DNA from 2 places in the Comamonas sp. A7-5 genome. Region 1 is predicted to be linked to the other one. Evidence: riboswitches for the same ligand, from Rfam matches in the RefSeq annotation. Region 1 holds a riboswitch; the other holds the start of a gene.
The links. Region 1 has a riboswitch for glycine ahead of AAIL67_RS05525 (D-amino acid dehydrogenase). Riboswitches for the same ligand answer to the same signal wherever they lie in the genome.
Positions count from the first base shown of each region.

Region 1 (7,254 bases):
GGCCGGTCGGGGCTGTCTGCTGGCGCTGCCCATGGACTGCAGCACGAGGTCGCCGACCATGTCGGCGGTGACGGCGGACAAGGTCCAGCCCAGATGGCCGTGGCCGGTGTTGTAGAACACGCAGGGCTTGTTGCCAGGGCCCACGCGCGGCAGCATGTCCGGCATCATGGGGCGCAGGCCCGCCCAGGGCACGACGCTGCGCGTGCTGACGCCGGGGAAGCATTGCTGCACCCATTCGATGAGTGGACGGATGCGGTCGGCGCGGATGTCCTTGTTGAAGCCGTTGAACTCCGCCGTACCGGCAACTCGGAAGCGATCGTCGCCGAGGCGGCTGGTGACCAGCTTGGTCTCGTCGTCCAGCAGACTCACCACAGGGGCTGCGGCGCGGCTGGCTTCGTCCGGCAGATTGACCGTGATGGAATAGCCCTTGACCGGATAGATGTTGACGCTGTCGCCCAGCTGGGCGGCCAGGGCGCGGCTGGCCGTGCCTGCGCAGACCACCATGGCGTCGAAAGTCGAGGTCTCGGTTTCCAGGCCCTGGCGCACGGTCACGCTGGCCTGCTTGCCGTTGCTGTTCACCGACACGATTTCCTGGCCGTAGCGGCATTGCACGCCCAGTCGTTCGCAGGCGGCAGCCAGGCCGCTGGTGAACTTGTGGATGTCTCCCGTGGAGTCGCTCTCGGTGAAGTAGCCGCCATAGAAGGTTCCGGAGAGGGTCGGCTCTATGGAGCGCATCTCCTGCGGTGTCACGGCGCGGCGCTCCAGGCCGCCTTTGGCCAGCAACCGGGAAACCTTGCCCGCATGTTCAAAGCCTGCTCGGTCGCGGTAGATATGCAAGATGCCTTTTTGCTTCAGATCGAAGTCAATGCCTTCGCTGGCCGCCCAGTCAAACAGGTGCTCGCGTGCCGCAATCGCCAGCCTGGCGGTTTCCACGGTGTTTTTCTCGTAATGGGGGATGGCAGCGAGAAACTGGCAGAACCAGGAAATCTTGTGCCAGCTGGGCCTGGGGTTGAGCAGCAGTGGAGCATCGCTCTTGAGCATCCACTTGAGGCCCTTGACGATGGTGGACCAATGGGTCCAGACCTCGGCGTTCGAGGCCGAGAGCTGGCCGCCATTGGCGAACGAGGTTTCCATGGCGGCATAGCGCTGTTTCTCGAACAGGGTGACGGAAAATCCGCGGCGTGCGAGGGCGTAGGCGGTGGTCACGCCAGTGATGCCACCGCCGATGACGGCGATTGTCTTCATGATTCAGATTCCAGAAACGTCAAGGGTGGAGCCCGTGCGCAACATGCGCAGCGGACGCCCCCTCTGTTCTGGACCTGAGAGATTCACGAGGCAGGGCCTTGCGGCGCTGCTCGCTTGCTCCTTCGGTATGCCCGGCGGACGATGACGTCCGGACATTCTTCAGAGTGTGTGAAAGCGATGCCGATCCTTTGGCCTGAGAGTTTCCGGGGCGGTTGCTCCTTCGGCGCTGCATACGCCAAGTTTGCGCTGCAGTCTCTCTCGGCATCACCGGGCTGAGAGCCTGTGGGCAAATGTAGGAAGAACGGCGGTGCCTGGATATACGGGTTTTCTAGACTTCTGCGCCAGGGCCCAGCCATGGCTGCTCATGTCGGGTTCACGCTATTTGATAGCGATTGCCGCTTATCCTTCAATGAAATATGGATTATTTGTCTATGAAAATGAATTTATTAAAGCACAGTGTGCTTCTAAATTCATAGCAGTAAGCTCTGTCAAGTACACCTGAGCAGCCCCAGAGTCAGCCCCTGCATTGGCACAGCGGGTCATGGCCTGCGGTGGATTTGGGCAAAATATCGTCTTTGCCTGTCAATGGGCCCGGCGATATCACCGCTTTGCCATTGAAGCGCCCGACTGGGGTGGCTGCCGATTCAGGATGCAACTGGCCTATCCGCCATGGCGTTCTGCTGTCATGGCTTCGTTCCTTTGTCCTTGTTGCCCGCGACCGTCATGGTCGCCTTTTTGCGTTGCCTGTCGCAGCGCCTGCGGGATGGTTGGGTGTTTTGTCCGGATGGGCGCAAACCATTACAACAAGACATTTATGTCCCAACCCAACTCAAGCCAGCAGCTCGCGCCGACTGGTGATGGTGACGATAACCAGCCCCGCTTGCACCGGGTGCTCAAGCAGCGCCACCTGAGCATGATTGCCATTGGCGGCGCCATCGGAACGGGCCTGTTCGTGGCCTCCGGCTCGGCCATCGCCCAGATCGGCCCTGGTGGTGCCGTGCTCACCTATCTGCTCATCGGCATCATGGTGTACTACATCATGACCAGCCTGGGCGAGCTGGCCGCCTTCATGCCTGTGGCCGGCTCTTTCTCTACCTATGCCTCGCGCTATGTGGATCGAGGCTTCGGCTTTGCGCTGGGCTGGAACTTCTGGTTCAGCTGGGCTGTGGTGGTGGCGGTGGACCTGGTGGCCTCGCAACTGGTCATGGCCTACTGGTTTCCCGATGTGCCAGGCATCATCTGGAGCGGCCTGTTCCTGCTGCTGATGGTGGGGCTGAACGCGTTTTCCGCGCGCGGCTTTGCCGAGGCCGAGTACTGGTTCGCGCTGATCAAGGTGCTGGCCGTGGTGGCCTTTCTGATCACCGGCGTGCTGATTCTGTTCGGCATCATCAGCAACGGCCATGTACCCGGTTTCGAGAACTGGACCACGGGCGATGCGCCATTCGTCGGCAATTTCGCGACCTTTGTGGGCGTGGCCATGATCGTGGCCTATTCCTTCCAGGGCACGGAGCTGGTGGGCGTTGCGGCAGGCGAATCCGAGAATCCGCGCGAGAACGTGCCGCGTGCGATTCGTCAGGTGTTCTGGCGCATCCTGCTGTTCTATGTGCTGGCCATTGTCGTCATCGGCTTTCTGATTCCCTATACCGATCCGCAGCTGCTGCGTACCGATGTGGCCGATATCGCGGTGAGTCCGTTCACGCTGGTGTTCCAGCACGCGGGCCTGCTGTCGGCGGCCACGGTGATGAATGCGGTGATCCTGACCTCGGTGCTGTCGGCCGGCAACTCCGGCATGTATGCGGCCACGCGCATGCTCTACAACATGGCGACCGAGGGCAATGCGCCGCGCATCTTCTCCCGGCTGACCCAGAACGGCGTGCCGCTGGTGGCCTTGATCGGCAGCACGCTGGTCGCCAGCCTGTGTCTGTTTTCCTCGCTCTACAGCCCGCAGGCCGTCTATATCTGGCTGCTGAATCTGGCCGGCATGACGGAGTTCATCGTCTGGCTGGGCATTGCCGTCAGCCACTACCGCTTCCGTCGCGGCTATGTCATGCACGGCCACGATGTGGGCCTGCTGCCCTACAAGGCCGGCGCCTTCCCCTTCGGTCCCATCTTTGCCTTTGTGCTGTGTCTGGTGGTGACGCTGGGCCAGAACTACCAGGCCTTCCTGGAAGATCGCATCGATTGGGGCGGCGTGGTCTCGACCTATCTGGGCATTCCGCTGTTCCTGCTGTTCTGGCTGGGTTACTGGCTGGTCAAGCGCAAGACCTGGGTCAGCTATGCCGATATGCGCTTTGACGAGCTCGAAGACATCAAGCAGGGCAAGGTTTCGTCCTGAGGCGGTTTGAGTCTTCCTCTTCTCTGTGCGGGAGGGGGGAAGGATGCAGGGCATGAGGTCATGCCGCTGCTTGCTGTTTTCAGGTGCATGTGTGCTTGTTTAATGCATGGCTGCCGTCTCTTGCCAGCGCAGGCAAAATCGGCACTGTGAGCGATCTTCCCACCAGCCCCGATTCCCGGCCCAGGCGCATCGCGCATCTGGACATGGATGCGTTCTACGCCTCCGTGGAGCTGCTGCGCTACCCGCAGCTCAAGGGGCTGCCGGTGGTGATCGGCGGCGGGCGGCGCAGCTTTGACGAGGAGCTGCTGGCGCGCCATGCGGGGCGGCCGTTGTCCGAGATCCCGGTGGCGGACTTTCCGCTGCTGCGCGATTACACAGGGCGCGGCGTGATCACCACGGCCACCTATCCGGCGCGGCAGTTCGGCGTGGGCTCGGCCATGGGCATGATGAAGGCCGCCAGGCTGTGCCCGCAGGCGATTCTTCTGCCCGTGGACTTTACCGAGTACAGGCGCTTTTCCCGGGCCTTCAAAGAGATCATCGTGTCGATTGCTCCGCTGATGGAGAACCGCGGCGTGGACGAGGTCTACATCGACTTCACCGACGTGCCCGGCGGCCAGCGTGAAGGCGGACGCGTGCTGGCCCGGCTGATCCAGAAATCCATCTTCGACGCCACGGGCCTGACCTGCTCGGTGGGCGTGGCGCCCAACAAGCTGCTGGCCAAGATGGCCAGCGAGTTCAACAAGCCCAACGGCATCTCCGTCGTCCAGCCCGAAGATCTGCAAAGCCGGATCTGGCCGCTGGCCTGCCGCAAGGTCAACGGCATAGGACCCAAGGCCGATGCCAAGCTCAAGAGCCTGGGCATAGAAACCATTGGCGACCTGGCCGCGCAAAGCCTGCCGCAGCTGCTGCACTGGTTTGGCAAAAGCTATGGCCACTGGCTGCACGAGTCGGCCTGGGGGCAGGACGAACGCGCCGTGGTGACCGAGAGCGAGCCGGTGTCCATGAGTCGCGAGACCACCTTCGAGCGCGATCTGCATGCCGTGCGCGACAAGGCCGAACTGGGTGCGATCTTCACGGACCTGTGCGAGCGTCTGGCCGAGGATCTGCAGCGCAAGGGCTATGTGGGGCGCACCGTGGGCATCAAGCTGCGCTATGACGATTTCAGGATTGCCACGCGGGACCAGACTCTGAACCTGCCGATACAGGATGCGGCGGCCATCCGCCTGGCCGCGGGCCAATGCCTCAAGCGCGTGCCGCTTGGCAAGCGCATCAGGCTGCTGGGGGTCAAGGTCTCGGGCCTGATTGCCGAGCAGCTCTGGCAGGCCAGCGCCCACGATCCTGCGGCTCGCGAACTGCTGCTCAGACCTCATGGTTTGACCTCGGTCAAGCATTCGGATCCCTATACCGCATCTCTGTTCTGAGCCTGGGGGCTCGGGAATCATCACTGTGCGATGATTCAAGTGTGAATTTGTGTATCTGGTTAACCAGCTGTCGACGGGATGCCTGATCGCTCACTCTCGAACAAAAACTAAACAGGCTTATTGGAGGAGTGCAAAGCATGCGCCTGAACCTGCCGGTATCTCAACAAAACTACGACTTTCCAGGTGACGAGCTGCTGGTCTCCAGCACCAACACCAAGGGCGAGATCACGCATTGCAACCCGGCCTTTGTGCGCGTCAGCGGCTATGCCTACGAAGAGCTGATCGGCCAGCCGCACAATCTGATTCGCCACCCCGACATGCCGGCCGCTGCCTTCAAGGATATGTGGCGCACCATTGCCCATGGCTATCCCTGGACGGCACTGGTCAAGAACCGCCGTAAGAACGGCGACCACTACTGGGTGCGCGCCAATGTCACGCCCATCATGGAGGGCGGCAAGCCAAGCGGCTATCTGTCGGTGCGCACCAAGCCTTCGGCCGCCGAAGTGGCCGAAGCCGAAGCGCTGTACGCGCGCATGCGCAACGAGGAAAAGCAGGCACAGGCCAGCTTCCGCCTGCGCGCGGGCGCGGTGCGCCGTCTGGGGCTGATGGGCTGGTGGGATGGTCGTAAGGATGTGGGCCTGGTGGCGCGCATGGCCTGGTTGCTGGCCCTCATGGCCTTGATCGCCATGCTGCCCGATATGCTGGGTTGGCAGGGTGCAACTGCCTGGGGCTGGCGTGCTGCAAGCCTGTTGGCAGGCGGCGCATTCGTGCTGTGGCGCTTTCAACGGCGCTGCGTGGCGGGACTGGAGGAAGCTAGCCGCTTTGCAGCCGATGTGGCCGCCTGCAATCTGAGTACCGAATGCAGCCAGAGCTACAGCGGTGCCGTGGGGGCGCTGATGCTGAGGCTGCAGCAGATTCAGATCAATCTGCGCGCCGTGGTGGGCGATGTGCGTACCGAGGTGCAGGGCTTTGCCCAGACTGCCCATGAAATCGCCCAGAGCAGTTTCGATCTGGCAGGGCGTACCGAGTCGCAGGCCACCAGCCTGCAGCAGACGGCGGCCTCGATGGAGGAAATTTCGGGCACCGTGTCGCAGACGGCCGACACGGCACAGTTCATGGCCGGTGCCAGCGACGAGAGCAGCAAGGTGGCCAGCCGCAGCGGCGCGGCCATCAGCGAAGTGGGACTGGCCATGGAGCATATCCGCGGCTCCTCCACCCGCATGAGCGAGATCATTGGCGTGATCGAGAGCATTGCCTTCCAGACCAATCTGCTGGCGCTGAACGCGGCCGTGGAAGCGGCGCGGGCCGGCGAGCAGGGTCGCGGCTTTGCCGTGGTGGCAGGCGAGGTGCGAGCACTGGCCCAGCGCAGCGCCGAAGCGGCCAAGGAGATCAGCGTGCTCATCAACCGCACGGTCGATGGCATCAATGACGGAAATGCGCGCATGCGTGCCGCGGGCCAGACCATAGACGGCATGGTGCAGGCCGTGGACAAGGTCGGCTCCCTGGTGCACCAGATCAGCATTGCCACGCGTGAGCAGTCGATAGGCATCTCCCAGGTCAACGAGGCCGTGGCCCAACTTGACTCAGTGACCCAGCAGAATGCGGCGCTGGTGGAGCAGTCGACCAGCGCAGCGCAATCGCTGCGCCTGAGTGCCAGGACACTGGAGCGTTCGGTGGACGTGTTCCATCTCTAGGCTTTTGTGGTCTTGCTCTGAAAAGGCAGCCGTGGAGCTGCCTTTTTCACATTGGCTTTCGGTAGGATTGCGCCATGAGTGTTGTGCTGACCCTGATCGCCATTGCGGCGCTGGCCCTGTGTTTGCTGATCTGGCTGATATCGCGTTTGCGCGCTGACGCCAGACCCGCGTCGTCTGCAACTGCTGGGCAGGAGGCCGAGCCGTCCGTGGCCCAGGCCGGAGCGGCGTCGGATGTTGCGGCGCGGACACTCTCCGATCAAGAGCTTGCGGCGCAGGCGGATGTGGCGTCAGAGGCCAGCAGGGATGTGAATTTTCGCCCCCAGGGCGAGCGCGGCATGGGCGGCCCCATCTATGGCGATGTGCTGTGTGCGGACGGCGTCTACCTGCCCCATGTCTGGGAGATGGACATGCACACCTCCTATGACGGGCGCTGGCTGCGCACGGGCTTTTATGACAGCGAGGCCGCCCATCTGGTCGACCGCAAATCACGTCGCAGCTGGGTGATCAGCAAGCCGGAAGGCGAGCTGCTGGATGCCATCCACTGGCGCATGCCGCGCTG
Region 1 covers NZ_JBCPWO010000002.1:564,621-571,874, forward strand. Annotated here, with positions in the region: gene AAIL67_RS05525 (D-amino acid dehydrogenase) at 1-1,245, opposite strand, end outside; glycine riboswitch at 1,417-1,516, opposite strand; gene AAIL67_RS05530 (amino acid permease) at 2,060-3,580, shown strand; gene dinB (DNA polymerase IV) at 3,784-5,001, shown strand; gene AAIL67_RS05540 (methyl-accepting chemotaxis protein) at 5,139-6,695, shown strand; gene AAIL67_RS05545 (hypothetical protein) at 6,770-7,254, shown strand, end outside.

Region 2 (7,254 bases), on a different contig from region 1:
CGCCGTGCGTGCTGGGGTAGGTGATCATGATGCAGGCCAGATTGGCGCTGTGCTTCTCGCAGGCCAGCTTCAGATCCGCCATGTCCACGTTGCCGTTGTCATCGCACTTGGTGACCACGACCTGCAGGCCCACCATTTGCGCGCTGGCCGGGTTGGTTCCGTGGGCGCTGCTGGGAATCAGGCAGATATTGCGGTGCGCCTCGCCGCGTGATTCATGGAAGGCCTTGATGGCCAGCAGACCGGCGTATTCGCCCTGGCTGCCTGCATTGGGCTGCAGGCTGATGCCCGCGTAGCCCGTGGCCTGGCACAGCCAGTCGCGCAGCTGCTGATCCAGCTCGGCATAGCCTTGCAGCTGGTTGGCGGGCGCAAACGGGTGGATGTCGGCGAACTCTGGCCAGGTGATGGGAATCATCTCGCTGGTGGCATTGAGCTTCATGGTGCAACTGCCCAGCGGGATCATGCTGCGGTCCAGCGCCAGGTCCTTGTCGCTGAGGCTGCGTATATAGCGCAGCATGGCGGTTTCGGAGTGGTGGGTGTTGAAGACCGGGTGGGTCAGATAGGCCGTGCTGCGCTGCAGGGATTCGGGGATCAGCGAGGTCGGGCCTTCGTCCATGGCCTCGATGGTGGGCAGGGCCTGGCCCTCCTGGGCAAAGATGCTCCAGATCAGCTCGACATCGGTCCGGGTCGTGGTTTCGTCCAGGCTGATGCAGAGATATTCATCCCAGGCCTTGCGCAGATTGACGCCCTTGGATACGGCGCGAGCCGCCAGGGCGTCGGTGGCCTCCCGGGTGTGCAGGCTCACGGTGTCGAAGGCTGTGTCGTGGTGGTGGGCGCCAAAGCCCAACTGGGCCAGGCCACGGCTCAGAATCGCTGTGAAGCGTGCCACACGCTGGGCGATGCGCCTCAACCCCTGGGGGCCGTGGTAGACGGCATACATGCTGGCAATCACGGCCGGCAGGACCTGGGCCGTACAGATATTGGATGTCGCTTTCTCGCGGCGGATATGCTGTTCGCGTGTCTGCAGAGCGAGGCGGTAGGCGGGCTTGCCATGCGCATCGACGCTGACACCCACCAGACGGCCGGGCAGGCTGCGCTTGTATTCGTCGCGACAGGCCATGAAGGCCGCGTGCGGACCGCCCGCGCCCATGGGCATGCCGAAGCGCTGGCTGTTGCCCACGACAATATCGGCATCCCATTCGCCGGGCGGTGTCAGCAGGGTCAGAGCCAGCAGGTCGGTGGCCACGATGGCGGCGGCCTGCTTGGCGTGAATGGCTTGCACATCGGCCTTCCAGTTCACGATCCAGCCGCTGGACGCGGGGTACTGGATGACGGCAGCAAACAGATCGCCTGCCAGCGCGGCCTCCCACTCTTGCTGGCTGTTGGCGATTACCACTTCGATGCCGATCGGCCGGGCGCGGGTCTCGATGACTTCAATCGTCTGCGGGTGCAGATCGCCGGCCAGCACGATGCGATGGCTTTTGGATTTGACAGAGCGCCTGGCCAGCGTCATGGCCTCGGCGGCTGCCGTGGCCTCGTCCAGCATGGAAGCATTGGCAATCGGCATGCCGGTCAGGTCGGTCACCATGGTCTGGAAGTTGACCAGCGCCTCCATGCGGCCTTGCGAGATTTCGGCCTGGTAGGGGGTATAGGCCGTATACCAGGCTGGATTCTCGAGGATGTTGCGCAAGATGACGCCCGGCGTGTGCGTGCCGTAGTAGCCCTGGCCGATAAAGCTCTTCAGAACCTGATTCTTGCTGGCGATGGCCTTGAGTTCGGCCAGCGCAGCGGCTTCGGTAATCGGCGCCGGAAGATCCATGGGCCTGGCGCGTGCGATGGAGTCGGGCATCACATCGCGAATCAAGGCATCCAGCGAGGGCTTGCCGATGGCGGCCAGCATTTTTTGCTGCTCATCGGCGTCCGGGCCTATATGACGGGGGATGAATTCGTGGCTGTTTTCCAGCGCTTCCAGGGAAGCGACGGGGGCGGGAGGCGACATCAGCATGGGAGGGACCTATTCTCAAATACTGTGACTGACGGTTTGCATGCCAGGCATGCGTGAATGCCGTATGCCTGAAGGCATGCGGCCGGTGCTTCAAGCAGCGCTGGCTTGTTCCAGCGCGGTATTCATCAGAGCCAGGCGTTCGCTTTCCTGGTCTGCATATTCCCAATCGGGATATTTGCTGCGTGCCATGGTGTTCAGCCATTGCTGGCAGGCCAGGGCAAGCAGGGCTTGCTGTTGCAGATCGGCATCGATGCTGCCTGTGATCTTGAGCTGACCAAAGGCGGTGGCCACGTGTGCACGGCAGACCGAGCGCAGATAGATCTGGTTCATGTCATCGCTGGCCAGCCACTGGGCCTTGGCCGCATCGTCATGAGCGAGCATGCCCTCGGGCACGGGCAGATCCCAGTTGCTCAGTTGCTGCTGCAAAAAGCGCAGGGCCTTGGCGTTGCCGCCTGTTTGCTCCTGGTACCACTCTTGAAGAGCGGCCAGTGTGTCGCTGCCATCATCGCTGCCGAAGGGGCTGAAGTCGTCACCGCCGTCGTAATAGAAGTCCTGGGCTGCGATGCGCGCAAAGGTCGGGTGGCTGGTCTCGCGGGCGAGACCGACGTCCGGATCGTCAAAATACAGAATGGTGCTCATGGCTGCATGCAAAAACGGCCTTCGCAATGCGAGGGCCGTTGATACGCTTAGTTGTCCTTGGCGAAGTCGTTGTAGGCGGTCTCTTCCATCAGAGCTTCGAGCTCGCCCACATTGCTCATCTTGACCTTGAAAAACCAGCCTGCGGCCAGTGGGTCGCTGTTGGCGAGCGACGGGTCATCGCGCAGGGCTTCGTTGACTTCGACGATCTCGCCGGTCACGGGCATGTAGACATCGGCAGCGGCCTTGACGGATTCGACCACGCCAGCCACGTCGCCGGCCTTGAAGGTGGAGCCCACGGCAGGCAGGTCCACAAACACCACATCGCCCAGCGCATCCTGTGCGTGTACGGTGATGCCGACGATGGCGGCATTGGTGTCAGCGGCGTTGATCCATTCGTGTTCTTTGGAATACTTGATGCTCATGGAAAGCTCCAGATGGGGGATTCAGGGGAATCGGGTGTTGTTTGAGAAAGGTCCAGTTCGCACTTTAGCGGTGTTCTGGCAGCTGTTTGGCAAACTGGCCCGTCTCATGCGCGGCGGCAGACCTAGCCGCGGTAGTAGCGGGTGGGGACGAAGGGCGTGGCGACCACCTTCATGGGCACGGGCTTGCCGCGCACCATGGCGAAGATTTCCGTATCGATGGCGGCATAGTCGGGCTCGACATAGGCCAGTGCCACGGGCTGGTTGAGCGTGGGGCTGAGCAGGCCGCTGGTGATGTGGCCGATATGCTGTCCGTCCATGTTTTCCAGCACGGCGGGCTCGCGCACGGGAATGCGTTCCAGCGCGATCAGGCCCACGCGCTTGCGGCGCAGAGACTGAGGGTTCTGCAATTGCTCCAGCACGATGGCCGCACCGGGAAAACCGCCTTCGCGCTCGCCGCCGGTGCGGCGTACTTTCTGCATGGCCCAGTTCAGCGCAGCTTCCACCGGGGTGGTGCTGGTGTCTATGTCGTTGCCGTACAGGCAAAGTCCGGCTTCTAGGCGCAGCGAGTTGCGCGCGCCCAGACCGATGGGGGCTACCTCGGGCTGTGCCAGCAGAGCTTCGGCAAAGGCTTCGGCAGCTTCGCCGGGCAGGGAGATTTCAAAGCCGTCCTCGCCCGTATAGCCGCTGCGCGTGATGTAGAGCGCATGGCCTTGCCAGTCGAAGTAATTGCCGGTCATGAAGACCAGTTGCGTCACACCGGGAATCAGACGCGAGAGGGCAGTGACGGCTTGCGGGCCTTGCAGGGCCAGCAGGGCGCGATCGGGCAGTGGGACGACCTCGCAGTGGCTACCGATGCGGTTCTGGATATGAGCGATATCGGCCTCTTTGCAGGCACCGTTGACGATGAGGAACAGATCATCGCCGCGGTTGACGAACATCAGGTCGTCGAGAATTCCGCCTTGTTCATCGAGCAGCAGGCCGTAGCGCTGCTTGTGCAGGCCCAGGTCCATGATATCGACGGGCATCAGCGATTCGAGCGCGGCGGCGGCATCGGGGCCGCGCAACAGCAACTGGCCCATGTGCGAGACATCGAACAGGCCGGCGGCCTTGCGCGTGTGCAGATGCTCGGCCATCAGGCCTTGAGGGTATTGCACGGGCATGGCGTAGCCGGCAAACGGCACCATGCGGGCACCCAGTTTCTGGTGCAGTGCAAACAGCGGTGTGGAACGCAGATCGGAAGAGGTGTCAGCAGCAGTCACAGGCAAGCGCTCCGGTGGTCAAACCAAAATGAGTGGCCATGCATGGCGGGGCCATGCGTGGCGGGCTTGCCCTGCTGTCCGCTTTACCTGAGAGATTCACTGCACGCATTGCATCGGGCAGTTTGCTCCTTCGGTGGATGCCGGCGCACATACGAAATGACGGCCTGCATCTCTCTCCAGCAAGGGACGCTGCAGGTTTGCACACCTTGCAGCGCTTGTCAGTCCTTTTGCCTGAGCGTTTTGACACCGGGTTGGGGGTCTGCGCCTTCGGCGGTGCGAGGCAGCTTCAAGCTGCAGGCACTCTCTCCTGACCTTGGCGATTCTAGCGGTGGGCAAGGGGCTTGCACCACCGAATCGGATGGACTCTGGGGTTTTCGAGCACAGATCGCTGGAATTGAGCTTGCGGTCTCACTGCGGTTCTGTGTTCATGGCGGGCGTACGAGGAACATCGATCTCCTGGCGCGGAAACACCAGTTGGTAGGGCTGCTCGAAGCAGGACGTCACGGACTGGCCCTGGCGCATGCCGGGCTTGAACTTCCAGCGTTCGAGCGAGCGCATGATGGACTTCACGATGCGGGGATCGGTATCGGCGGGCTGGTAGGCCACACGGCCGAGTTCGCCCTGGGCCGTGACTTCCAGGCGGAAGACCACCGTGGTCTCCAGCCCGTTCGGAAACCAGTGGGCGCTGATGAAAGGCGTGGTGTGGCGGCGTGGCTGCGGTTGCCGATCGAGCTGGGCGGGGGGTGTGCAGTCTGCCTTGATCCAGGCAGGCCATTCCATGCTCTGTGGCCGCCTGTGCTGCGTGTCCAGTGGCGGAGCCGGCGTCGGCCCAGGCTGCCCGGAAACTGTGCTCGGGATGCCGGCACTCGGCGGCTGCTTGGGCTGGCTGCCATCGGAGAGGTGGGAGCAGGCTCCGAGCAGCAAGGCGGTCAGAGACGCGGCGCAGGCGGCGGCAAGGTGTGAGGTGCGCGAAATGTCCATGAGGACATTGTCGGCCATGCGGGCCGTACCTTCAGGGTTGCGCGGGGCGCAGATCCAGTCCCTTGCTGTCGGCCTCGGCGCAGGCGCGCCACCAGGCCGAGCCCGCATGCGGAGCGTTCAGGTCCAGGCGCTCGCCCATCATGGGCGTGGCGATCTCTATGCCGTGCTGCCTGCCCAGGCTCAGGATCTGCTCGAAGGGGTCCCACCAGGCATGCATGGCGAGGTTGAAAGTGCCGTTGTGTATGGGCAGCAGCCACTGGCCGCCGAGATCCCGGTGTGCCTGCACGGTCTGTGCCGGATGCATATGGACATAGGGCCAGTGGGCGTCATAGGCGCCGGTCTCCATCAACGTGACATTGAAAGGGCCGAAGTGCCTGCCGATTTCGGCAAAACCGTCGAAGTAGCCGCCATCGCCGCTGAAGAAGACGCGCAGCGGCCTGCCGGCCTGGCGGTCTTCTATGGTCCAGGAAGCCCAGAGCGTACGGTTGCCGTCGCGCAGGCTGCGCCCCGAGAAATGCTGGGCCGGCGTGGCAGTGAAACGCAGGCCGTCGACCTCGCTGCCCTGCCACCAGTCATGCTGCACGATCTTGTCGGTCGGCACGCCCCAGGCCACCAGTCTGTCTCCCACTCCCAAGGGGCAGAGAAAAATGCCCGCCTTGGGCGCGAGCACGCGAATGGTGGCGCGGTCCAGATGGTCGTAGTGGTCATGAGAGAGCAGCACTCCGCGCAAGGCAGGCAACTTGTCCAGGGTGATCGGCGGGGCATGAAAGCGCTTGGGGCCGGCAAACGATAGCGGCGAGGCGCGCTCGGAAAACACCGGGTCCGTCAGCCACCAGCCGCCGCGCAGCTTTATCAGCAGTGTCGAATGGCCCAGGCGATACAGGCTGCGTTCGGGCGCGAGGTTCAACTCGGTCGTGCTCAGCGGCAAAACGGGCAGCGCCTGGCCCGGCTGGGAATCGGCCGGTTTGTTGAAGAAGAACTTCCATAGCGTCCCGGCATCGGGCTTGGGGCTGTTGGCCGGACGCGGATGCGTGTTGCGAAAACGCCCGCCCGAATACTGGGGCGAGTCCTCGTAGTTGGTGATGGAGGTGGAGAGACTTGGTTTGCGAAACAAGATCGGGCGCCTTAGTAAGACATTGGCCGCAGTTTGGGATGGTTTGCAGCGCTGCAAGAGCCGGCTTGCAAGAGGCCGTAACACAGGCACGGCCATTCAGCTGCTTTCTCGGGGCGGATGCGACACTCGCTGTCCGAGGAGCAAATACACATGAATCCCATGGTTCACAATTTGGAGAGCATGCTGGCGGCCGGCAAGGACGGTGCGCTGCTGCGCTATACCCTGGGCAAGGCCTATGCCGACGACGAGCAGATGGCCGTGGCGCGCGAGCATCTGCGCAAGGCCACGGCACTGGATGCCGAATACTCCGTTGCCTGGAAGCAGCTGGGCAAGGTGGAGCTGGCGCTGGGCGATGCGCAGGCGGCGCGAGCCGCCTGGCAGCAAGGGCTGAGCTGCGCCCAGGCCAAGGGCGATGCCCAGGTCGTCAAGGAGTTGCAGGTGTTTTTGCGGCGCCTGGACAAGCAGGCTGATGGCGCTTAGGAGCTATCAAAAAAATAGCTGATAACGCTTGTGATTCAAGCGTTATCAGCCAATTTATTCTGAAGTTAATCAGTGTGCGCCGGCGGCCGCGTCGGAGGCTCCTGCGGCAGAGGCCGGGCGCTTGGTGAACCAGATCAGCACGATCAGGCTCAGGAACAGAAAGGACGACGCCAGAAAGATGTCGTCGGCGGCCCGCGTGAAGGCCTGCTGATCGATCAGCCGGTTGATCTGGGCATAGGCCTGCTCGGCACTCATGCCTGCGGCCTGCAGGATTCTGACCGTGCTGGCAAACGTGCCCTGGCCCTGCACCAGCAGTTCGGTCAGATGCGCATGGTGCATGGAAGCCCGGCTTTCCCA
Region 2 covers NZ_JBCPWO010000001.1:61,286-68,539, reverse strand. Annotated here, with positions in the region: gene gcvP (aminomethyl-transferring glycine dehydrogenase) at 1-2,002, opposite strand, end outside; gene AAIL67_RS00295 (hypothetical protein) at 2,093-2,641, opposite strand; gene gcvH (glycine cleavage system protein GcvH) at 2,689-3,063, opposite strand; gene gcvT (glycine cleavage system aminomethyltransferase GcvT) at 3,186-4,322, opposite strand; glycine riboswitch at 4,387-4,512, opposite strand; glycine riboswitch at 4,532-4,642, opposite strand; gene AAIL67_RS00280 (hypothetical protein) at 4,731-5,321, opposite strand; gene AAIL67_RS00275 (MBL fold metallo-hydrolase) at 5,335-6,417, opposite strand; gene AAIL67_RS00270 (hypothetical protein) at 6,568-6,897, shown strand; gene AAIL67_RS00265 (DHA2 family efflux MFS transporter permease subunit) at 6,967-7,254, opposite strand, start outside.
Region 2: another riboswitch for glycine. It lies ahead of gcvT (glycine cleavage system aminomethyltransferase GcvT); the one in region 1 lies ahead of AAIL67_RS05525 (D-amino acid dehydrogenase).